3 regions of the Kribbella sp. NPDC051936 genome follow, and region 1 is predicted to be linked to each of the others. Evidence: riboswitches for the same ligand, from Rfam matches in the RefSeq annotation. Region 1 holds a riboswitch; each other region holds the start of a gene.
The links. A riboswitch is a leader RNA that binds a small molecule or an ion and turns the genes downstream of it on or off. The one in region 1 is predicted to bind ZMP and ZTP.
Positions count from the first base shown of each region.

Region 2: linked by a shared signal. The riboswitch ahead of AB0L64_RS32640 (bifunctional 5,10-methylenetetrahydrofolate dehydrogenase/5,10-methenyltetrahydrofolate cyclohydrolase) and the one ahead of AB0L64_RS28665 (5-aminoimidazole-4-carboxamide ribonucleotide transformylase) in region 1 are both predicted to bind ZMP and ZTP.
Region 3: linked by a shared signal. The riboswitch ahead of AB0L64_RS17225 (glycine hydroxymethyltransferase) and the one ahead of AB0L64_RS28665 (5-aminoimidazole-4-carboxamide ribonucleotide transformylase) in region 1 are both predicted to bind ZMP and ZTP.

Region 1 is NZ_JBFAXS010000008.1:245,415-250,882, reverse strand. Features, by position in the region: gene AB0L64_RS28685 (exo-alpha-sialidase) at 1-311, shown strand, start outside; gene AB0L64_RS28680 (MoaD/ThiS family protein) at 308-571, shown strand; gene AB0L64_RS28675 (AAA family ATPase) at 630-1,175, shown strand; gene AB0L64_RS28670 (MMPL family transporter) at 1,296-3,554, shown strand; gene AB0L64_RS28665 (5-aminoimidazole-4-carboxamide ribonucleotide transformylase) at 3,555-4,433, opposite strand; ZMP/ZTP riboswitch at 4,452-4,521, opposite strand; gene AB0L64_RS28660 (class I SAM-dependent methyltransferase) at 4,531-5,250, opposite strand; gene AB0L64_RS28655 (CHAP domain-containing protein) at 5,343-5,468, opposite strand, start outside.
Region 2 is NZ_JBFAXS010000009.1:479,168-484,635, reverse strand. Features, by position in the region: gene prcA (proteasome subunit alpha) at 1-517, shown strand, start outside; gene AB0L64_RS32650 (NUDIX hydrolase) at 553-1,149, shown strand; gene AB0L64_RS32645 (nitroreductase family deazaflavin-dependent oxidoreductase) at 1,169-1,588, shown strand; ZMP/ZTP riboswitch at 1,604-1,688, shown strand; gene AB0L64_RS32640 (bifunctional 5,10-methylenetetrahydrofolate dehydrogenase/5,10-methenyltetrahydrofolate cyclohydrolase) at 1,709-2,608, shown strand; gene AB0L64_RS32635 (phytanoyl-CoA dioxygenase family protein) at 2,605-3,459, opposite strand; gene AB0L64_RS32630 (helix-turn-helix domain-containing protein) at 3,525-4,421, shown strand; gene aroH (chorismate mutase) at 4,508-4,876, shown strand; gene AB0L64_RS32620 (prephenate dehydrogenase) at 4,873-5,468, shown strand, end outside.
Region 3 is NZ_JBFAXS010000004.1:682,180-687,647, reverse strand. Features, by position in the region: gene AB0L64_RS17230 (acyl-CoA dehydrogenase family protein) at 1-1,437, shown strand, start outside; ZMP/ZTP riboswitch at 1,435-1,515, shown strand; gene AB0L64_RS17225 (glycine hydroxymethyltransferase) at 1,544-2,992, shown strand; gene AB0L64_RS17220 (DHA2 family efflux MFS transporter permease subunit) at 3,043-4,593, opposite strand; gene AB0L64_RS17215 (MarR family transcriptional regulator) at 4,657-5,127, shown strand; gene AB0L64_RS17210 (hypothetical protein) at 5,124-5,468, shown strand, end outside.

The DNA of each region.
Region 1 (5,468 bases):
AGCCCGAGACCGTGTACGTGTTCCCGCTGGTCGCGGACGCGAACCGGATTCCCACCGGCGCGCAGTGCCGGGTCTTCCGGTCCCGGGACGCCGGCGCCACCTGGGAGCCGCTGTCGGCCGGACTGCCCGACGTCTCCTACGTCCCGGTGCTGCGGGACGCGATGTCCACCGACACCGCCGATCCCGCCGGGGTGTACGTCGGCACGCGGGACGGCTGTGTCTACGCGAGCCCCGACGCCGGCGACGGCTGGGTCGAGGTCGCGCGGCACCTGCCCGACGTCCTGACCGTGCGCGCCGCGGTGGTCGGGTGATCGGCGTCCGGCTGCCCACGGTGCTCCGGCCGTTCGCGGGCGGCGCCGAGCGCGTCGAGGTCGAGGCGCGGACCGTGGCCGAGGCGTTCGCCGCGCTCGACGCACCGCTGCGCCGGCGGCTGACCGACGAGCAGGGGGCGATCCGCCGGCACGTCAACATCTACCTGGGCGACGACAACATCCGCGATCTCGACGGTCTGGGGACGCCGCTCGACGACGGCGACGAGCTACTGATCCTGCCCAGCGTCGCGGGCGGCTGACAGCGCGGGAAAACAAAAGACTGCACTTCCGGGCGCCGCTTGGTTAGCGTCGGGCGGCATGAGCAACGTCCTCCTGCTGACCGGGCCGTCCGGCTCCGGCAAGACGACCGTGGCGCGACTCGTCGCGACCGACGCGCCACGGCCCACGATGCACCTGACCACCGACGAGTTCTACCGCGGTATCCGGACCGGCTTCGTCGCGCCGTACCTGCCCGGTGCGGAACGCCAGAACGAGGTGGTCGTCGAGGCGATCGTCGCCACCGTCGCCGTCTATGCGCGCGGCGGGTACGACGTGGTGGTCGACGGCATCATCGGCCCGTGGTTCCTCGCCCCGTTCCGTGCGGCCGCGGCAGCGGGGGAGTGGGCGATGTCGTACGTCGTCCTGCGCCCGGACCTCGGGACGACGCTGCAGCGCGGACAAGCCCGGCCCCAGCCCGAGTTGACCGACGCCGACGCCCTCACCGGGCTGCACGGCGCGTTCGCCGACCTCGGCGCGCTGGAGCCGCACGCGCTCGACACCACCCGGCTCGACCCGGACCGAACGGCCGCCGAGGTCCGCAAAGCCGTTGCCTCCGGCTCCTACCTGCTCAACGCCAGCGGATGAGGACAGGCTGTGACCGTCGGCGCCGAGGGGTTGTGACCCTGTCCCGGCCGACCTAGATTCGCGGGTGGGGGCCGGCGGCTGGGCCGTCGCCTGGGGGGTGCCCGGGGGGAGGGGCACCTCATGCATGCATTTCTGCACCGCCTCGGTCGCGGGGCGGCACATTTCCATTGGCTCGTGATCGGCGGCTGGCTGGTGGCCGTCGTCGCGCTGTTCGTGCTCAAGGGTGCGTTCGGCGGCACCTATTCCAACAACTACACGGTTCCGGGCAGTGAGTCATCCGCTGGTTTGAACATCCTGAACAAGGACTTCAGCACCGCCGGCGGCTATTCGGGCTCGATCGTGTTCCACGCGAAGACCGGCACGGTGGCCGAACACTCCGCGCAGGTCAAGTCGTCGATGGACGCCGTCGCGAAGCTGCCCGACGTGGTCAGCGCCGTCGACCCGCTGGCGACCTCGCAGACGGCGTACATCTCCAAGGACGGAGGCATCGTCAACGCGCCGGTCTCGTTCTCGGTGGTCCCGGCCTCACTCGACAGCTCGTACCTCGACAAACTCGACGCGGCGGTCGAGCCGGCCCGCGCGGCCGGCCTCCAGGTCGAGTACGGCGGCGGCGCCGGTCAGATCGGCAAACAGGCCGACGACCTGCCCTCGGAGGCGATCGGTCTCCTGCTCGCGCTGGTGCTGCTGTTCCTGATGTTCCGGTCCGTCGTCGCGGCCGGACTGCCGCTGCTGTCGGCAGTCTTCAGCGTAGGCGGCGGACTGGCGATCCTCGGTCTGCTGGCGGCGGTGAAGACGTTCCCGGTGTCCGCGCCGACGGTCGCGACCTTGCTCGGCCTCGGGGTCGCGATCGACTACGGACTCTTCCTGGTGTCGCGCCATCGCGAGCAGCTGGAGGACGGGATGAGCGTCCGCGAGTCGGCGGGACGGGCCGCGTCCACCTCCGGTGCGGCCATCGTGGTCGCCGGTGGGACGGTCGTGATCGCGATCCTCGGTCTGTACGTGTCCGGCGTACCGTTCGTCGGCGCGCTCGGGCTGTCGTCGGCGATCGTGGTCGCGGTCACGGTGCTGGCCGCCCTGACGCTGATCCCCGCGCTGCTGGGGCTCGCGAACCTGAAGGTCCTGAACCGCAAGGACCGGCACCACCTCACCGAGGAACGCGAACTCGAGGCCGCTCTCCCGGACGATTCTGCGGTCGCCGCGCATCGTGCGGAGGAACACGAACTCCGCGACGCCGCGCACGAGCGGAGTGCGTTCGCGCGCTGGGGCCGCAAGGTGAGCGCCCGGCCGTGGCCGTTCGGCATTGCCGCGACGCTGGTGCTGCTCATCCTGTCGATCCCGCTGCTGTCGATGAACCTCGGCCAGCTCGACGCCGGCACCGACCCGGCCCAGGACTCCAGCCGGAAGGCGTACGACCTGATCGCGCAGGGATTCGGCCCGGGAGCCAACGGTCCGCTGACGGTCGTCGTCCAACTGGAGTCGGTGAGTGCGGCCGACAAGCAGTCGGTGCTCAGCGGCCTGGCTTCGACGCTGCAGAAGACCCCGGGCGTGGCCGCCGTCCAGCAGCCGAGCACGAACAGCGCCGGGACCACCGCGATCATCAACGTCGTCCCGACCACGTCGCCGTCGTCGGCCGATACCGAGGACCTGGTCAACTGGATCCGTGACGACGTGCTGCCCGGCCAGAAGGAACCGACGTACGTCGTCGGCACCACCGCCGGGTACGTCGACTTCACCGAGAAGGTGGGCAGCCGGATGCCGTGGCTGATCGGGGCCGTGGTGCTGCTCGCCTTCGTGCTGCTGACGGTCGCGTTCCGCTCGCTGCTGATCGGCGTGAAGGCGGCGATCCTCAACCTGTTGTCGGTCGGGGCCGCGTACGGCGTGATCGTCGCGGTCTTCCAGTGGGGCTGGGGATCGTCGCTGGTCGGGATCGACGAGTTGGTGCCGATCCCGTCGTTCGTGCCGATGCTGATGTTCGCGATCGTGTTCGGGCTCTCGATGGACTACGAGGTGTTCCTGCTGTCCCGGGTGCACGAGGCCTGGATCGCGACCGGGGACAGCCACCGCGCGGTCGCGATCGGGATCGGCGCGACCGCGCGGGTGATCACCACGGCGGCCGCGATCATGATCGTGGTCTTCCTGAGCTTCGTCCAGGACGACGACCCGACGGTGAAGATGCTGGCGGTCGGCATGGCCGTGGCCGTGCTGATCGACGCCAGCATCGTCAGGATGATCCTGGTCCCGTCCGTGATGACGCTGCTCGGCCCGCGCGCCTGGTGGCTGCCGCGCTGGCTGGACCGGATCGTGCCCGACATCCAGCTCGAGGGCGGATCGCCGCCGGCGCCCCCGGCGCCACGGGAGAAGGTGGGCTCGGCTCCCTGATCAGTGCCGGAACAGCCGGACACCGGTCACGGTCCGGCGGATGCCTCGCTCGGCGCACGCCGTCGCGACCTCGCCGGACCGGATCGACCCGCCGGGCTCCACGATGTGCGTGACGCCGTACCGCTGCGCCTCGTCGACGTTGTCGCTGAAGGGGAGTACGCCGTCGGACACCATCGTGACGCCGGTGAGCGGCTCGTCCGAGCGGCGGGACCACCAGAGTGCGGCCTTCTCGCCGGCCAGGCGGGTGCAGTCGACCCGGGACTGCTGGCCGGCGCCGATGCCGATCGCCACCGCGTCCTTCACCATCACCACGGTGTTCGACTGGGTGTAGCGGGCGACGATCAGGCCGAGCACGGCGTCGTCGGGGAGGTCGCGCGGCACCGGCAGCGCGTCGCGCTCCTGCGTCAGCCGCGCGCCGAAGATCTCGCGTACCTCCTCGGCCGGCGGCTCGAACTCCGGGTCGACCTCGAGCACCAGGTAGGTCCCGCGCTTCTTCGCGGCCAGGATCTCGACGACGCCCTCGTCGTAACCGGGCGCGATGATCCCGTCCGAGACGACCCGCTTCAGCACCGCCGCCAGCTCCAGGTCGACCGGATGCGAGACCGCCACGAAGTCGCCGTACGACGACTTGGGATCGGCGTCCCGGGCCCGGGCGTACGCCGCCGCCACGGTCTCGCCGAGTGCCGCGCCGGCGGGCGAGACGTGCTTGTACGACGCCGCCGCCGGCCTACCGAGCGTCTCCGTGGCCTCGCGCACCAACTGCCATCCGGTCAGGGCGTCGAGGATGTTGATGTACGACGGTTCGCCCGCGACCACCGTGAACGGCGGGTGCTCGACAGCAGCCGTCTGATGAGGATTCGTTCCGTACCGCAGGCGCATCGGGACCTCCGAGTCGATCGGAGGCGCCCAGGCGGACGACGCCCTGTAGTTCGCTCCCTGGTGGTGATCCACCCTCGCCAGTCGCGGTGGGGCCAGACTACTTCGTGGCGCGGACGACGAGCATCGGCGCGTCCGCGGTCAGCGGCTGCCCGTGCCATCCGCTCTCGATCGTCACGCCGCTGAACCCGGCCTGCCGCAGATCGGCCGTGATCTCGTCGGCCGTCCGGAAGTACAAGACGTTGCGGTAGACCGCGTCGTGGCCGTCCGGGAAGACGTTGTGGGCATCGAACACCACGCGCCCGCCGGCGATCTCGATCAGCTCGAGCCACTCCTTCAGATGTCCGGCCGCCGTGTCGCGCTCGCCGTACGTCGCGTCGCTCGTCCACTGCTCCCACGCGCGGGCCGCCGGATTGCGCGACTCGAACGCGAACATCCCACCGGGACGCAGCGCGGCGGCGAGCGCCGTCACCGACGCCTGGTGTTCCGCGACGTGCATCATCGTGTTGCCGCTGCTGACCACGAGATCCGCGTCGCCGCTCGGCTCGACCACGTGATGGTCGCCGTCGATCCAGGTGACCGCCTCGGCGCCCGGCTGGCGGCGTGCGTAGCCGAGCATCGTCGGGCTCGGGTCGATGCCGATCACCGCGCGACCCGGCGCGACGAGGGACCGGGTGAGGAGACCGGTACCGCAGCCGAAGTCGATGACCTTCGTCGTGCCCTCGGCCAGCGACCGGTAGTAGGCGTGGTCGTCGCCCGGCGGGTTGTCCAGGTCGTACAGATGCACCAGCTGCTCGTCGCCGTACGGATCGTCAGTCACGTATCGCATGCTAGGCAGCCGCGTCGGCCGCGGACCAGGAATATCGGGGAGCCGGTGCGGGGGACGAGTGCCGCACCGGCTCGATCAGGGGATCAGACCGCGGAGACCCAGGCGTAGATGTCGGCGGGACGGCCGGCGTTCTCGGCGTGCTGCGGGTCGAACGGCCCGTGTTTGCGCACCTCGTTGCCCGAGTTGCCCTCGACCGTGGTGATCCTGCC
Region 2 (5,468 bases), on a different contig from region 1:
GATCTTCTCCTCCGGCGGTGAGAAGCCGCTCGAGGTCGAGATCCTGGTCGCCGAGATCGGCGCGAGCCCGGCCGAGGACCAGATCTACCGGCTGACGTACGACGGCTCGATCGCCGACGTCCGGGGGTACGCCGTGATGGGCGGCCCGGCCGAGCAGGTCGCGGACTACGTCGGCGAGCACTACAGCGAGGGCATCTCGCTGGCCGGCGCGCTCCGGCTCGCCGTGGACGCGCTCGGCCACGACGGCACCGAGGTCCGGGAGCTGACGCCGGACCAGCTCGAGGTCGCGGTCCTGGACCGGACCCGGTCGCAGGTGCGCAAGTTCAAGCGGATGTCCGAGGAGACGCTCGCCGGCATCCTGAGCGAGTCCCGCCCGGCCGAGGCCCCCACGGAGCCGGACGAGGGGGAGTCCGAGGCATCGGGCGAGTCGCCGGCCGACGAGGCTCCGGTGGCCCCGTCCGAGGACGACGCGCCGCTCGCGCCGCCGGAGGATCCCGACACCGATCGTCCGCTGTGACGGACCGGCACGAGAGCTCAGCCGCTACCGAGGAGGTGGCGGCTGAGCAGTTCTCGGGCCAGTCGGATGTCGCCCGGGTCGGGGATCCGGAGCCGTGGGAGCTGCTGGGGGAGGAGCCCGGCTTCCACCGGTTCCTGACGGTGAACCTGCGCCGCTACCGGATGCCGGACGGCCGCGAGGTCGACTGGGACGTGTTCGGCCCGAAGTCCGCGGCCGGGATCACGTCCGGTGTGACGGTGCTGCCGTTGACCCCCGAGGGCCGGATCGTGACGGTGCGGATGTTCCGGGCCGGTCCGGACCGGGTCGTCACCAACCTGCCGGGCGGCTACGTCGAGCCGGGCGAAGACCCCGCGCTCGCCGGCGCCCGGGAGCTCGAGGAGGAGACCGGCTACCTCTGCGAGTCGCTCGACATCGTCGGCTGGCAGTGGTCGTCGGCGTCCTCGACGTACCGCAAGTACGTCGGGATCGCGCGCGGCTGCCGCCCGGACGGGAAGCAGCAGCTGGACGAGACCGAGGACTGTGTCCCGGTCGAGCTGACCGTGGACGCGTTCCGCGCCGAGCTGCGCACTCCCGGTGCGATGACCGGAATCGACGCGGCCTATCTGGCGTTGGACCACGCAGGATTGCTTTGACACACTGCGGAGGATCGATATGAGCGACTGGAACGCGAACATCATCGAGGAGTTCCGGGCGAACGAAGGCAAGGTCGGAGGCCAGTTCGAGGGTGCACCGATGGTGTTGCTGCACCACTACGGCCGCAAGAGCGGGCAGGAGTACGTCGCTCCGACGATGTATCTCGCCGACGAGACCGACCCGGACGTGATCTACGTCTTCGCCAGCAAGGGCGGCGCGCCCACCAACCCGGAGTGGTACCGCAACCTCGTCGCCGCCGGTAAGGGCACCGTCGAGATCGGCACCGAGAAGCACGACGTCACGGTCACCGACGTGACCGGCGCCGAGCGCGACCGCATCTACGCCGAGCAGGCGCGCCGCTACCCGGGCTTCGCCGACTACGAACGCCGGACCGCCGGTGTCCGGACCATCCCCGTCCTCGCGCTGAAGCGCGCGTAAGGGGCCGGTATCCTGGCGGCGGACCGCGACTGGCGCTGAGGTGGACGACCACCGGGGAACGGTCTGCCATCCGGCTTCGCCGCGCGCCTGGGCACCTTCTGCGACACAGGAGTGCTCCAGATGACCGCTGATCTCATGATCGGGACCGATCTCGCGGCCGAGATGGTCGCCAAGGCTGCCGAGCGCGCCCGCGCCCTGCAGGAGCGGTACGGCGTCCAGCCGTGCCTGGCGACCGTTCTGGTGGGTGACGACCCGGCGTCGGCGACGTACGTGCGGATGAAGCAGAACCGGTCGAAGAAGGCCGGGATCGCGTCGCGCAGCGTCGTACTGCCGGCCACGACGACCACCGGCGAACTCGTCGCGGAGATCACCAAGCTGTCCGGCGACCCGGCGGTGCACGGGATCCTGCTGCAGCACCCGGTGCCGGCGCAGATCGACGAGCGGGCCGCGTTCGAGGCGATCGACCCGGCGAAGGACGTCGACGGCGTGACCATGCGCTCGTTCGCGGCGATGGCGTTCAATGACACCAACGACACCAACGACACCAACGACACCAACGACACCAACGACCCGGGGTTCCGGTCCGCGACGCCCGGCGGGATCATGCGACTGCTCGCGGCCTACGACGTACCGCTCGAAGGGGCGCACGCGGTGGTGATCGGCCGCAGCCCGATCCTCGGCAAGCCGGCCGGCATGTTGCTGCTGGCATCGAATGCGACCGTCACGTACGCGCACTCCCGGACGCGGGACCTGCCGGAGCTGGTCCGGACCGCGGACGTCGTGATCGCCGCCGTCGGCAAGGCGAACTTCGTCCGCGGCGACTGGCTGAAGCCCGGCGCCGTGGTGGTCGACGCCGGCTACAACGAGGGCAACGTCGGTGACGTGCACTTCGCGGAGGCGGCCGAGGTCGCCCGGCTGATCACGCCGGTCCCGGGCGGCGTCGGGCCGATGACGATCGCCCTGCTGCTGGAGCAAACCGTCGACGCCGCCGAGGCCCAGCTGAGCCAGGGCATGTCCTAGCGGTCGCAGCCGCCGTCCTTGTCCGGGCGTGAGTGCGGCCGGGCGACGTCGTCGATGCCTTTGTAGGCGTACGGATCGGTCCCGGCGACCATGACGATGTCGCGGTAGTCGTGCTTGGCGACGTGAACGCCGTCGGGCACGGAGTGCCAGGGGAGCAGCGACTCGGCGCTCATGTAGTGGTTGGCGAGCGCGCGGCGGAGTCCGCGCCGGCCGGTGTTCGGCAGTGATCGGTGCAAGAGGTATCCGTTGAAGATCACCGCCGAGCCGGCCGGCACCTCGACCGGTACGGCGTCGTCGTCGGAGTACGGGAAGTCGAATGCCTCCACCGTGCAGTCGAAGCGGAGATCGTCCTGCTCCCGATCGGGATAGATGACCCCACGGCGGTGCGAGCCCGGCAAGACCCACAGGCAGCCGTTCTCCACGGTGGCGTCGTCGAGTGCGATCCAGGCCGCGGTCAGCGAGCGGTCCCTGGTCGGGATGAAGAACTCGTCCTGGTGCCACGCCTGGCCCGGCCTGCCCTCCGCCTTGATGAACAGCATGGACTGCATCGCCTTGACGTTGGGCCCGATCACCGCGGTCAACGTCTCGACAACACGCGGCGCGTGCAGGGCGGCGAGCGCGACGCCGGACGCCTTGTGCGGGTGGTGGATGCAGAGGAACTGCCGCAGGACGTCCGCGGAGGACTCGATGGTCGGAGCGCCCTCGACGGTGCCGAGGTCGCCGCGGCACAGCTGCTCAGCCGCGGTGTTCAGTGCGGCGACCTGTTCGGGTGGGAGGGCCTGATCGAGGACGACGAAGCCGTCCCGCCGGTAGGACTCGACCAGCTCGCCGGTGATCTCGGTGAAGTGCATTCAGCCACTGTCGCGGACCACACGGAGCCGGCCAATGTCGCAGACGAGCGTTCTACTATCTGTTCATGATCTTGCGATCGCCGGTGATCAGCGTGAACTCGCCGATCCAGATCGCGGACTACGCTCCCGGAGCGACGTACGGGCCGCGTCGCCTGCCGAACTTCGAACTGCTCTGGATCCTCCACGGTTCCGCGCTCTGGCGGACCGAGGTGTACGACGACGCGGGTGTCCGGCAGGCAACGGTCGAGCGCGAGCTCCGGCCCGGATCGCTCGCGCTCGCCAAGCGCGGGAATCGGGACGCCTATATCTGGGACTGTGATCGCGGATCACGGCATGCCTACGTGCACTTCCAGATCGAGGACTTCGGCGACCTCGGCGATCCGGCTGGTTGGCCCTGGGTGCGGTCGATGTCCGATCCGGGTCTGCTCGAGGAGTTGTGCAGCTATTTGCTGGACGTTCCGACGCCGGCCCGGGGTCACAGCGACCGGCTGGTCGCGACGATGCTCGAGGTCTTCGTCAGCGCTCCGGCCGGCCCGCCACATGCTGACCTGCCGGCCGCCGTCCGGCGCCTGGTCGATCACGTGGCAACCGTGTGGGCCAAGGGTGGTCCCCGGATCGTCGGCGTCGCGGAGCTGGCAGGCGCGGCGAACCTGTCCGCCGGGCATCTGCACCGGCTGTTCCGGCAGGAGTACGGGTGCGGACCGGCGTACGCGCTGGACCTGATCCGGCTGGCCCGGGCCGCGACCGCGCTGCTGCGCACCAACGCCACGATCGCGGAGATCGCGGCCGACTGCGGCTACAGCAATCCGTACCACTTCTCGCGCCGGTTCTCGCTGGCGTACGGCGACCCGCCGGGAACGTTCCGTCGCCGCCGGCAGCTGTCCGATCCACTGGCGCCGGTGCGCGAGGCCGGACTGCTGCCGATGGCCCGCCGGCTCCTCGACGCCGCCCGGAACGGCTGACCCGGCGTGCACGATCCGAGACGGCTGTCCAGTCCTTGACTACCGTGGCCTAGGGTTGGGTGAGACGAAGGAGAAGGAGGCAGCACGTGGCGGTACGGGCGATCCGGGGTGCCACCCAGCTGGACGTGGACGAGCGCGAGCACCTGCTCGAGCGGTCCGCGGAGCTGGTGAAGGCGGTCCTGGAGGCGAACGATCTGGAGAACGAGGATCTGATCAGCATCCTGTTCACCGTCACGTCGGACCTGCGCTCGGAGTTCCCCGCCGTCGCGGGGCGGCAGATCGGGCTCACCGACGTACCGCTGATGTGCATGCAGGAGATCCCGGTGCCGCACGCGCTGCCGCGGGTCGTCCGGCTGATGGTGCACACCGAGACGCCCCGGTCCCGGGACAAGATCCAGCACGTCTACCTGCACGGCGCGGTCGCGCTCCGTCCGGACCTGACCGGCGCCCAATGACCGAGCTTCGCGGCCCGGTCCGCATCGTCGGCACCGGGCTGATCGGCACGTCGATCGGCCTCGCCCTGGCACGGCTCGGCGTGGTCGTCGAGCTCGTCGACGGGAACCCGGACAACGCGCTGATGGCCGAGCGGATCGGCGCCGGCGCGCGGACGGTCGACATCGAGCCGCAGCTGGTCGTGGTCGCCGTACCGCCGGACCATGTCGGTGCCGTCGTCGCCGAGCAGCTGCAGCAGACCCGGGCGATCGTCACGGACGCGGCCAGTGTGAAGTCGAAGCCGCTGACCGACGCGCGCGGCCTGACCGATGACGTCAGCCGGTACGTCGGCAGCCACCCGATGGCGGGCTCCGAGCGCAACGGCCCACTGGCGGCCCGCGCGGACCTGTTCGACGGCGCCACCTGGGCGGTCACCCCGCACGCGACGAGCGCCCCGGAGGCGGTCGATCTGGTCCGGCGGCTCGCCGAGGCCTGCGGCGCGCGGACGGTCGAGCTGTCCGTCGAGGACCACGACCTGGGCGTCGCCCGGGTCTCGCACCTTCCGCATCTGATGTCGGCGCTGGCCGCGGGCACCCTCGCGGACGCGCCTTCCTC
Region 3 (5,468 bases), on a different contig from region 1:
CCGGTCCTGCGCACCCACGACCGCTACGGGAACCGGATCGACGAGGTCGAGTTCCACCCGTCGTGGCACTGGCTGATGGAGCAGGCCGTCGGTTTCGGGCTCCAGGCCGCGCCCTGGACGACACAGCCGAGCGACAACCCGGCGCCGCACCTGACCCGCGCCGCCGGGTTCTACCTGTGGTCGCAGGTCGAGCCCGGGCACGGCTGCCCGATCTCGATGACGTACGCCGCGGTGCCGGCGCTCAGGGCGGACGAGCAGCTCGCCAAGGAGTGGGTCCCGCAGCTGGCGTCGACCCGGTACGACGTACGGCGGTTGCCGGTCGCGGCGAAGCACGGCGTACTCGCCGGGATGGGGATGACCGAGAAGCAGGGGGGCTCCGACGTCCGGGCGAACCTCACCACCGCGACCCCCGCCGGGGACGTGTACCAGCTGAACGGGCACAAGTGGTTCTGCTCCGCGCCGCAGGTGGACCTCTTCCTGGTCCTGGCGCAGGCGCCGGACGGACTGAGCTGCTTCGTCGTACCGCGGGTTCTTGCCGACGGCAACCGGAACCCGTTCGCGCTGCAGCGGCTCAAGGACAAGCTCGGGAACCGGTCGAACGCGTCGTCGGAGGTCGAGTTCCACGGCACGATCGGGTACCGGCTGGGTGACGAGGGCGCCGGGGTGCGGACGATCATCGAGATGGTCGCGGCGACCCGGCTGGACTGTGTGCTCGGCTCCGCGGCCCTGCAGCGGCGGGCGCTGGTCGAGGCTGTTTGGCATACGCGGCACCGAAGCGCGTTCGGTGGGTTGCTGGCGGACAAGCCGGCCATGCAGAACGTGCTGGCGGATCTCGCGATCGAGTCCGAGGCGGCGACGGCCCTGGGGATGCGCCTGGCAGCCGCTGTGGACGCCGCGACCGCGGGCGACCCGCAGCAGGCGGCGTTCCGGCGGATCGCGCTGCCGCTAGCGAAGTTCTGGGTGTGCAAGCGGACGCCGTTCATGGTGGCCGAGGCGCTGGAATGCCTCGGCGGGAACGGGTACGTCGAGGAGTCCGGGCTGCCGCTGCTCTACCGCGAGTCGCCGCTGAATTCGATCTGGGAGGGGTCGGGGAACGTGAACGCCCTCGACGTCCTGCGGGCGCTGCGCAGGCCCGAGTCGCTCGACGCGTGGCTGACCGAGATGGCCGCTGTGCAGGGTGCGGATCAGCGGCTCGACGCGGCGGTGAACGACGTACTGCAAGCGCTTGCTGACATCGAGAACGCCGAAGCCGGCGCGCGGAGGCTGGCCGCGCTGATGGCCCTGTGCCTGCAAGCTTCCTTGCTGATCAGGCACTCGACGCCCGCGGTTGCGGACGCATTCGTGGCGTCCCGGCTGGCCAAGGACTGGGGCGGGGTGTTCGGCACGCTGCCGAGGACGACGCCGTTCCAGCAGATCGTCGAGCGCGCGATAGGGTGAGCGAGTCGCGACTGGCGCGCTAGGTGGAGAACCACCGGGGAGCGAAGAACGCGGGCACCGTGCGCCTGGGTGCCGGCGACCCACTGCAACCGCAGGAGAGACAACGATGACTCAACCCTTCGACGCCGCCGCCGCGTCGGCCGCGTACAACAACGCGCTGCAGGTGATCGCCGCGGTGGAGCCCACCATCGCCGGCGCGATCAAGGCCGAGCTGGCCGACCAGCGATCCTCGCTGAAGCTGATCGCGAGCGAGAACTACGCCTCCCCCGCCACCTTGCTCACGATGGGCAACTGGCTGTCGGACAAATACGCCGAGGGCACCATCGGGCACCGCTTCTACGCCGGCTGCCAGAACGTCGACACCGTCGAGCAGACCGCGGCCGACCACGCGCGGGCCCTGTTCGGCGCGCCGCACGCCTACGTCCAGCCGCACTCGGGCATCGACGCGAACCTGGTCGCGTTCTGGGCGATCCTGGCCCAGCGGATCGAGTCCCCGGCGCTGGCCGAGGCGGGCGCGAAGCACGTCAACGACCTGACCGAACAGGACTGGACCAAGCTCCGCAAGGCGCTCGGCGACCAGAAGATGCTCGGTATGTCGCTGGACGCCGGCGGTCACCTGACGCACGGTTTCCGGCCGAACATCTCCGGCAAGATGTTCAACCAGCACTCCTACGGCACCGACCCGGCGACCGGGCTGCTCGACTACGACGACGTCGCGCGCAAGGCCCGCGAGTTCAAGCCGCTGATCCTGATCGCCGGCTACTCGGCGTACCCGCGCAAGGTGAACTTCGCGAAGATGCGCGAGATCGCCGACGAGGTCGGCGCGACCCTGATGGTCGACATGGCGCACTTCGCCGGCCTGGTCGCGGGCAAGGTCTTCACCGGCGACTTCGACCCGGTCCCGCACGCGCACGTCACGACGACCACGACGCACAAGTCGCTGCGCGGCCCGCGCGGCGGCATGGTCCTGTGCCAGCCGGAGTACGCCGAGTCCGTCGACCGCGGCTGCCCGATGGTCCTGGGCGGCCCGCTCAGCCAGACGATGGCCGCGAAGGCCGTCGCGCTCGCCGAGGCGCGGCAGCCCTCGTTCCAGGAGTACGCGCAGGCGGTCGCCGACAACGCGGTCACGCTTGCCGACGGCCTGATGAAGCGCGGCGTCAAGCTGGTGACGGACGGCACCGAGAACCACCTGGTCCTGCTGGACGTCTCGTCGTACGGCATCACCGGCCGGCAGGCCGAGTCGGCGCTGCTCGACGCGGGCATCGTCACCAACCGCAACGCCGTCCCGCGCGACCCGAACGGCGCCTGGTACACCTCCGGCGTCCGGATCGGTACGCCGGCGCTCACCACGCGCGGCTTCGGCGCCGACGAGTTCGACCGGGTCGCCGAGCTGATCGTCGACGTGCTCTCCGCGACCACGCCGACGACCACCTCCGCGGGCGCACCATCCAAGGCGAAGTACGTGCTGGCCGACGGCGTCGCCGACAAGACCAAAGCCGCCTCGGCCGAGATGCTCGACAAGTTCCCGCTGTACCCGGGCCTCGTCCTCAACTGACATGCGAATCAGCGCCCGCTCCCCCGTGGAGCGGGCGCTGTGTCGTGTGATCAGGAGTCCTGCACACCCGTCAGCACGTCCGGCGAGGGTTTCGCGGCGCGCTTCGGCATCAGTACGGCCGCGAGGACCGCGCCGGCGACAGCGATGCCGGCGGACACCCACATCGTGGTGTTCAGGCTGGTGAGGAAGGCGTCGCGCACGCTGTTCGCGAGGTCGGCCGACCCCGTCTTCGCGGCCACCGCGAGTCCGCCGCCGAGGCTCTTCTCGACCGCGTCCGCTGCCTGCGCCGGCAGACCTGCGGTGTCGACGTCGCGGCGGTAGACCGAGTTCAAGACGGTGCCGAGGACGGCGACCCCGACCGTGCCGCCGACCTGGCGGAACGCCTGCAGCAGGCCCGATCCGGTACCGGCCCGCTCCGGGTCGAGGACGCCGAGCGCCGCGTTCATTGCCTGCGGCATCGAGCACCCGAGGCCGAAGCCGACCACGGCGAACCAGGTCGCGGTGTGGCCGTACCCGGTGCCGAGGTCGGTGAACGCGCCGAGCACGAACCCGGCCGCCATCACCGCGAAACCGGTCATCACGACCAGCCGGGTGCCGACGCGGGCCTCGACCGGTTCGGCCAGCTTCGCGCCGACCGTCATACCGCCGATGAACGGCAGCAGCTTCAGCCCGGTGTGCAGCGCGTCGGACCCGTTGATGCCCTGGAAGTACTGCGGCATCGTGAACAGCAGCCCGAAGATCGCGAACACCGAGACGGTCAGCAGCACGGCGCCGCCGGTGAACACCTTCTCGCTGAACAACCGCAGCTCGATCAGCGGACCGGCGGCCCGCCGCTGCCAGAGCAGGAACGCGCCGATCAGGACGACGGCCAGCGCGAGGTACACGATCGTGACACCGTCACCCCAGGACGTCTCGCCGGCCTTCGTCACGCCGTACACCAAAGCCGCCAGACCCGCGCTGGACAAGACGATGCCGGGCCAGTCGATGGCCGGGCGGTTCGAGCTGCGGCTCTCCGGGACGAGCAACGTGACGGCGAGCGCGGCGAGGAACGCGATCGGCACGTTGATCACGAAGATCCACTGCCAGCCGGCGTGGTCGAGCAGCAAGCCGCCGACAATCGGGCCGAGCGGCATACCGATGCTGTTGGCAACGACGAAGAACCCGATCGCCTTCTTCCGCTCCTCCGCGGTGCGGAACAGCACGGTGATCAGCGACAGCGCGACCGGGACGATCATCGCCGCGCCGACCCCGAGGAACGCCCGGGCGGCGATCAGCTGACCGGCCGAGTCCGACAGCGCGCAGGCGACGGACGCCAGCCCGAACAGGGACAGCGCGATCGCGATGATCCGGCGCCGGCCGTACCGGTCGCCGAGCAGCCCGGCCGGCAGCAGTAGCGCGGCGAGCACCAGGTTGTAGCTGTTCGCCATCCATTGCAGCTGGCTCGTGGACGCGTCCAGGTCCTGGGAGAGCGTCGGGAGGGCGACGTTGAGCACGGTGGTGTCCAGGCCGAGAACGAGAACGGCGAGACACAGGGCGATGAGGACACCGAAGCGCCGCGCGCCGGTGAGCGCCGGCGAGGAAGTGCCGATGGTCGAGGTCATGAAATTCAAAATATCAGAAGTTTGTGATAGTTACGATAGATCAGATTACTGTAAGCTTCAACCATGGCGGAGGAACCGAGCCGGGAGGCAGTCAGCCAGTTCGTCGAGCGCTTCGCGGGCGTGCTGGCGAACAGCGGCGTCCCGACGATGTCGGCGCGGGTGATGGGCGCGATGCTGGTCAGCCCGACCGGCACGATGACGGCGGCCGAGCTCGCCGAGTCGCTGAAGATCAGCCAGCCCGCCGTGTCCGGCGCCGTCCGGCAACTGCTGCAGGTCTCCTTCATCTCCCGCGAGCGGCTGCCGGGCTCGCGCAAGGACCACTACCGGATCCGCGAGGACGTCTTCGCGGCGATCCTCGAGCGCCGCAACCTGGCCCTGAGCGAATGGGAGTCGACCAGCCGCTCCGGCGCGTCGCTGTTCGGCGAGGGCTCCCCCGTCGGCCGGCGCCTCACCGAAGCGGCCGACTTCTTCGCCTTCATCCACGCCGACATGGACCAGATGATCAAGAACTGGCGCTCGGAACACCCACGGTGAACCGCCGCGAGGCGAAGCGGCTCGTCGGTACGGCGTGGCTGGACAGCGACTACCGCACCGCGTGGGAGTTCCGCATCATGCGCCGCCGGGTCCCGCTGTACCGTGCCGCGATCGGTGCGCTGCGCGCGCTCAACGCGGTGACCGGCGGGCGGAACCGTCCGTCGCTGCGGGTGACGCGCTGGGAGCGGGTGGCTCCGCACGGCGGCACCTTCGCGATGGACAAGCTCGAGACGATGACCGGGCGCACCGATCATCCCGTCACGTCGCGGGCCGAGTTGCGCGCGCGGACGTCGTTCGCCTCCCGGCTGGCGCGGGCGGTGTCCGCGGACGAGTGGCCGCAG